2 linked regions of the Cecembia calidifontis genome follow. The protein of the gene in region 1 interacts with the protein of each later gene in a pairwise test. Links are inferred from orthologs where the notes say so. Each region holds a gene or a part of one and is shown on either strand. Other genes may lie near its edges.

Region 1 (3,265 bases):
GGGAAGCAATGTAGTCACCGTGAACAGGTTTCAGTTTGTTGGAGGTCCGGATTATCCCTGGTGGAAGTACTTCAGGCGACCTTATAACACATACGGCGAATATGTTTTCCTTAAGGACAAACTTAGAAATGCAGAAGCGGTAACATTCTCCGCATCGGCCAATACGACGGTACAGTCAGGAAGCAACTCTTACAAGGGCACCAATCTTTCCGGGGTGGTTTTTACATACAAGGATGTCTATGACCTTCCCCTGGAATCCGGTAGATTTTTCACAGAAATGGAAGTCAATGCCAGCAGGAATGTGGCCATCATCGGGGTCAAAATAGCCAACACCCTCTTCCCCGGAAGGGATCCCTTGGGAAAAGAACTCAAAATCAAAGGAAATAAATTTGTGGTCATCGGGGTGTTTGAAGAAGAGGGAGAAGGGCTTTTTGAAATTGCCTCCAAAGATGAAGCAGTGATGATCCCTTACGGCAGCTTTACCAAACTCTATTATGTAGGACAAAATGGGATTGAGCCCAGTATTGCGGTCAAAGGTAAGGAGGATGACATTGGGATGGTCGCTCTTGAAAATGAACTCATAGGCCTTTTAAGGGCAAAAAGGGGACTAAAACCGACCCAAGAGGATAATTTTTCACTCAATAAATCTGAATTTATCATGAATACCATAGGCTCCATCTTCGATGTAATCAGTGCGGCCGGATGGGTCATCGGAGGATTTTCTATATTGGTGGGCGGCTTTGGAATAGCCAATATCATGTTTGTTTCGGTAAAAGAACGGACCAATATCATCGGAATCCAGAAATCCCTTGGCGCTAAAAATTACTTTATCCTCTTCCAATTCCTTTTTGAAGCGGTGTTCCTTAGCCTGATCGGAGGTTTGGCAGGAATCATCATCGTCTATGGCATCACATTTGTCCAACTTGGATCACTCGAGCTGGTCCTTTCTTTTAAAAATGTCATTCTGGGACTTGGCATATCTTCGGCAATCGGAATTGTTTCCGGAATTGTTCCCGCAACCCTTGCCGCAAGACTGGATCCTGTTGAGGCCATCAGGGCGACTTGATGAATTAAAATCGCCTATCAGAAATGGGGATTAAAAAATGCAGCGAGAAGGACTTTATACTTCATACCGGCAGTATCTTACACGAACAAAAAAACACTCAAAATAGGTGAAAAGGAAAGGCAGCTTTTAAAGCCGCCTTTACTTTTTTGGAATAATGAGACCCGGTTTTAATCTTCTTCTCCAGGTTCAACTTTAACACTGGCACCCATTCCGGCTTTTTCTTTGATTTTCTTTTCGAGCTCTTCCATGAGTTCAGGATTGTCCAATAAAAGACTCTTAACAGCATCCCTTCCCTGTCCCAACTTATTGCCTTCATAAGAAAACCAGGAACCCGCCTTCTTGATGATATCAAATTCCACACCCAGATCGATGATTTCCCCTACTTTGGAAATCCCCTGTCCATACATGATATCAAATTCCACCACTTTAAACGGAGGGGCAACCTTATTTTTCACTACTTTGACTTTGGTACGGTTACCGATGACATTGTCAGCACCCTCTTTGATCTGTCCGATTCTTCGGATATCCAGTCTCACAGAGGCATAAAACTTCAATGCATTACCGCCAGTAGTAGTTTCGGGATTACCGAACATCACCCCGATTTTATCCCTCAGCTGGTTGATAAAGATACAGGCACATCCTGTCTTGTTAATGGCCCCGGTCAACTTTCTAAGCGCCTGGGACATCAACCTTGCCTGAAGACCCATTTTGCTGTCACCCATATCTCCTTCCAGTTCACCTTTTGGCACCAATGCCGCCACCGAGTCAATAACAATAATATCAATGGCCCCGGAACGGATAAGATGCTCTGCGATCTCAAGTGCCTGCTCCCCATTGTCAGGCTGGGAGATCAATAAGTTTTCAGTATCTATCCCTAACTTCTCCGCATAAGTCTTGTCAAAAGCATGCTCTGCATCAATAAAGGCCGCAAGACCTCCAGCCTTTTGGGCCTCAGCGATACAGTGCATGGTCAGGGTGGTCTTTCCTGACGATTCCGGACCGTAAATTTCAATCACCCTGCCCCTGGGTATTCCCCCAACGCCCAAAGCCATGTCAAGTCCAAGGGAACCTGTAGATATGGCAGGAACATCCTGGACCTTATTGTCACTCAGCTTCATCACTGTACCCTTACCGTAGGTTTTTTCCAGTTTGTCAATGGTCAACTGCAGGGCTTTCAATTTTTCGGTATTTGCGCTCATATATTCAATCTATCAAATTTTAATCCTGTATTTGGTATTAATACTACCTCGACCCAACTCATGCTCAAAGGATTTCGTATTTACTTTTTGGCAACAAAAATCAGGCTTCAGCAATATTTTGCTAATATTGGAATAATGTTTGAAAAGCTTCAAGCGGAAAGCTCAAATTAATGAAAAAAGTAACCTTTAAGTCAGTAATTGTCACATTTTTTTTCTGCCTGGTCGGACTTCAGGCCCTGGCCCAAAAAAACACGGCCTTTAAAACCGGGGAAGAACTGACCTTTAAGGTAAGTTTTGGTTTTTTGGATGCCGCGGAAGCAAAAATGCTCATCCATCCTAAAGTGTACCATACGGATAATAGGCCTACCTTTAAAATTGATGTCTTTGGACAGACTTTGGGGGTGTTCAAATTATTCAAGGTAAATGATAATTGGGGCAGTTACCTGGACACCGCCAAAATCATCCCCTATCAATCTTACAGGCATATAGAAGAGGGAAAATACAGAAAGCATGAAAGGGTGCTCTTTGACCATCAAAAGAAAAATGCCCATGTGAGACTGTATGACAGGGAAAACAAAGAGCTGGTCTCCACTAAAGATTACCCGGTCCCTGCAAATGTACAGGATATTGTCAGCGGCTTCTACTTATTGAGGACCATGGACCTCAAAAAACTGAAAAAGGGAGATATGGTCACCCTAACGGGTTTCTTTGATAAAGAAGTTCATAAAATAAACCTTATGTATACGGGAAAAGAGCAGCTCAAAACCAAAATCGGGGAATTTGATACCTTTGTCTTCTCGCCGATTATTCCGAAAAATAAACTTTTCAGAGGGGAGCAACCCGTGACAGTATGGGTTACGGATGATGCAAACAAAATTCCCGTAAGGATCAAAGCCAAGCTCTGGGTAGGTTCGCTGGATATGGAAATTACGGAAGCAAAAGGCCTTCGTAATAATTAATTCACCTACATGTAATATTACCTTAACAATAAGCTGGCTAA
Region 2 (3,301 bases), 1.2 Mb from region 1 along the record:
GGCAGATGTGTTTAGTGGAGATGCATTTACTTACAGGGCTATTCTGACCAATGAACATACATCGTCCAATGAAGCTGTTGTAAGGTTTTATAACGCCCGGGGTGCAAGCGAACGCTTGTTTGATGTACTCAACAATGACTTTGGCTGGTCTAAGTTGCCCTGTTCGTTCCTTGCAGAGAATACCTCCTTTATGCTTATGACGGCTATGTATGCCAATTTTTACACCTATATCATTGGAGAGTATTCCAGAAAAGTTGATTGGCTTAAGCCTACCGACAGGCTCAAGAAGTTTATCTTCAGATTTATCACTGTTTCAGCCAAGTGGATAAGAACGGGAAGAAGAGAAGTGCTCAAACTGTTCACGAGTAAGGATTACAAGCCGATTTTGAACTAAATTCAGATAAAAACCCCTCAGGAGCTCAAAAAATAAAGATTTACAGGGAAGAGGTATGCCTTTTCCATTAAAATTGAGGAAAAAAACCGTCCATTTTATCCTCAAACCTAAAATCCATTGTCTCAAAACTATGAACACTCTTCAATCAAAGGGAAGAAATTCCCGAACTAGACCAAAAATGAACACAAACAAGCAGATTCAAATCTCCAAACTAAAATCCTGCGGATTTTAGGGAATAAGTCAAAGAAAATATAAAGCTGATTTTCAGCTATTTAAAATTAATCGATTAAAAAACAGTTTACTTCTTGAAAAAGGCAAAGTAAATTTAGCTTATTCAATGGGAATTGAAATTTGGAACCATATTTGAACCAAAAGCCTCGAACCTAAAACAGAAAACCGTGCCCTACAAAGAAAGAGAAATTGAAAAAAAATACTATTCTATTGGTGAAGTAGCCACTATGTTCAAGGTTGCCCCATCACTTATCCGTTATTGGGAGGGTGAGTTTGACATCATCAAGCCAAAAAAGGACAAAAAAGGCAACAGACGCTTTACCAAAGATGACATAGAAAAAATCCGCTACATCTACCAATTGGTAAAAGTGAAAGGCTATACCCTTCAGGGCGCACAGGAAGTAATCAAAAATGACCAGGAAAAAGTATTTGATAAGGCCAGTATGGTGGATAGGCTTCACCAAATCAAACGTTTTTTAATCGAAATAAGAGACAAAATGCATGTTGGACCAGGCGAAAGATGATCTGATATACGAAATTGCCCTTAACTTTATCCCCCAAATTGGCCCTGCTATCTGCCGAAATATTGTAGGATATGCAGGTTCAGCCCAAAATTTTTTTGAAATGCCAGCAGGTAAAGCTGCTAAAATTCCCAGGATCAGTCAAAAACTGCTGTCTTTTAGGTCCAAAAAACATGAGTATCTCAGGTCAGCTGAGGAAATCATTCAGGCTTGTCAAAAGAAAAACATCGAAATAGTAACTTTTTCGGACAATAACTTCCCAATAAGATTAAAAGGCTTGGATGATTGTCCTGTGGTATTATTCCATAAAGGAAACATCAATTTTAATCCACCAAGAACTGTGGGTATAGTAGGTACCCGAAATATAACGGAATATGGTAAAAGCATCACCAAGAAAATCATCGAAGACCTGGCGCCTTATGCACCTATGGTTATCAGTGGATTGGCCTATGGGGTAGACATTGAAGCCCACCGTAATGCACTTTCCTGTAATTTGCCTACGGTTGCGGTTTTAGGTTCTTCCGTAGACCAAATCTATCCCTCTGCACATAAATCCACAGCGCAAAGCATGCTTGAATCTGGAGGTATTTTAAGTGAATTTCCCCCAGGAACCATCATGCACCCTACCAATTTCCCAAAAAGGAACAGAATAATTGCCGGACTTTCAGATGCCTTGATTGTAGTGGAAGCTGCCAAGAAAGGCGGAGCCTTAATAACTGCTGAAATTGCCTATAGCTATAATAAGGAAGTGTTTGCGGTGCCGGGAAATCTTCAGGCAACTTATAGTGAGGGATGCAATAACCTGATCCGTAGTATGAAAGCTTCCATTTATACTGGGCCAAAAGATCTTGAAGAATGTCTGTCCTGGTCCAAAGATTCCCCTAAAGATAATGGAACCCCTACTTGGGACCTCTCCAAATTTGAACAGGAAGATCAGGAAATTCTTCTGATGTTGCAGACAAAAAAAGAAGTGGAAATAGACAGTCTTGCACTTCTGCTCAACATGTCTGTTTCCACTTTAGCTATCAGGTTATTAAACCTTGAATTTGAGGGATTTATACAGGCGCTACCTGGAAAAAGATATAAGCTTAAAAGGCCTTAGTTTATACTAGGAAAACTGGTTTCCTTCCCGAATGCGATTTCAGAAATCCGCATCCCCCTTTTTTTAATTGGCCAAATTTTTACCTCCTTCCCATGCCCGGGATCATATTTCCAAGGGCTTTTTTGGCGCCCCCCATTTTGTTCATCTGCTTCATCAGTTTTCGCATATCTGCAAACTGTTTCATCAGATTATTGACTTCAGTAATACTCCTACCGCTACCGTTGGCTATCCTCTTTCTTCTACTTCCATCAATAATGTCCGGATTTTCCCTTTCAGCAGGAGTCATACTTCTGATAATAGCTTCAATTGGTTTGAAGGAATCATCATCAATGTCCAAACCTTTCATGGCTTTGCCCATACCCGGGATCATTCCTACGAGATCTTTAATGTTCCCCATTTTCTTGATCTGCTCCAACTGAGAAAGGAAATCATCGAAGTTGAACTGGTTTTTACGGATTTTGGCATTGATACGCTTGGCTTCATCTTCGTCAAAAGTCTGCTGGGCACGCTCAACCAAAGAGATCACATCTCCCATGCCCAGGATTCTTTGGGCCATCCTATCAGGGTGGAAAACATCAATGTTTTCCATTTTTTCACCTGTAGAAATAAATTTAATTGGCTTATTGACAACGTGACGGATGGAAATGGCAGCACCGCCACGCGTATCACCATCCAATTTGGTCAATACAACACCGTCAAAATCCAACCTTTCATCAAATGTCTTGGCAGTGTTGACAGCATCCTGACCTGTCATGGAGTCTACCACAAAAAGCGTTTCTGAAGGATTAAGAGCCTTTTTAAGCGCTTCAATTTCCTTCATCATTTGCTCATCTACTGCCAAACGTCCGGCTGTATCGACGATGACTATTTTTTTACCCTGTTTTTTTGCGTATTCTATTGCCCTACTGGCAATTTCCAAAGCATTTTTATTCTCAGGCTCAGCATATACCTCTACCCCAATCTGCTCACCCAATACTTTCAACTGATCGATCGCAGCAGGACGGTAGATGTCGCAGGCTGCCAACAAAACCTGCCTGCCTTGTTTCTTGAGTA

What was found.
Region 2: the proteins of recA (region 1) and dprA interact in binary tests that used the Bacillus subtilis proteins (3 or more experiments, as listed by UniProt). The link is inferred for Cecembia calidifontis from one-to-one orthologs.

What each region holds. Positions count from the first base shown.
Region 1 is NZ_SGXG01000001.1:2,157,792-2,161,056, reverse strand. The notes cover bases 250-3,185. They hold recA (recombinase RecA), read right to left. Parts: upstream 2,266-3,185; coding sequence 1,234-2,265; downstream 250-1,233. Other genes in these bases: BC751_RS09485 (DUF3108 domain-containing protein), read left to right, coding at 2,436-3,185; BC751_RS09495 (ABC transporter permease), read left to right, coding at 250-1,066. In the rest of the region: more of BC751_RS09495, read left to right, coding at 1-249; more of BC751_RS09485, read left to right, coding at 3,186-3,224. UniProt on the Bacillus subtilis protein: Multifunctional protein involved in homologous recombination, DNA repair and competence.
Region 2 is NZ_SGXG01000001.1:3,314,052-3,317,352, reverse strand. What follows is about bases 216-3,187. They hold dprA (DNA-processing protein DprA), read left to right. Parts: upstream 216-1,126; coding sequence 1,127-2,248; downstream 2,249-3,187. Other genes in these bases: ffh (signal recognition particle protein), read right to left, coding at 2,328-3,187; BC751_RS14265 (MerR family transcriptional regulator), read left to right, coding at 793-1,149; BC751_RS14270 (IS1380 family transposase), read left to right, coding at 216-394. In the rest of the region: more of BC751_RS14270, read left to right, coding at 1-215; more of ffh, read right to left, coding at 3,188-3,301. UniProt on the Bacillus subtilis protein: Protein that helps load RecA onto ssDNA during transformation. Binds cooperatively to circular ssDNA, is able to bridge different segments of DNA. Favors the loading of RecA onto SsbA- or SsbB-coated ssDNA and formation of RecA-DNA filaments.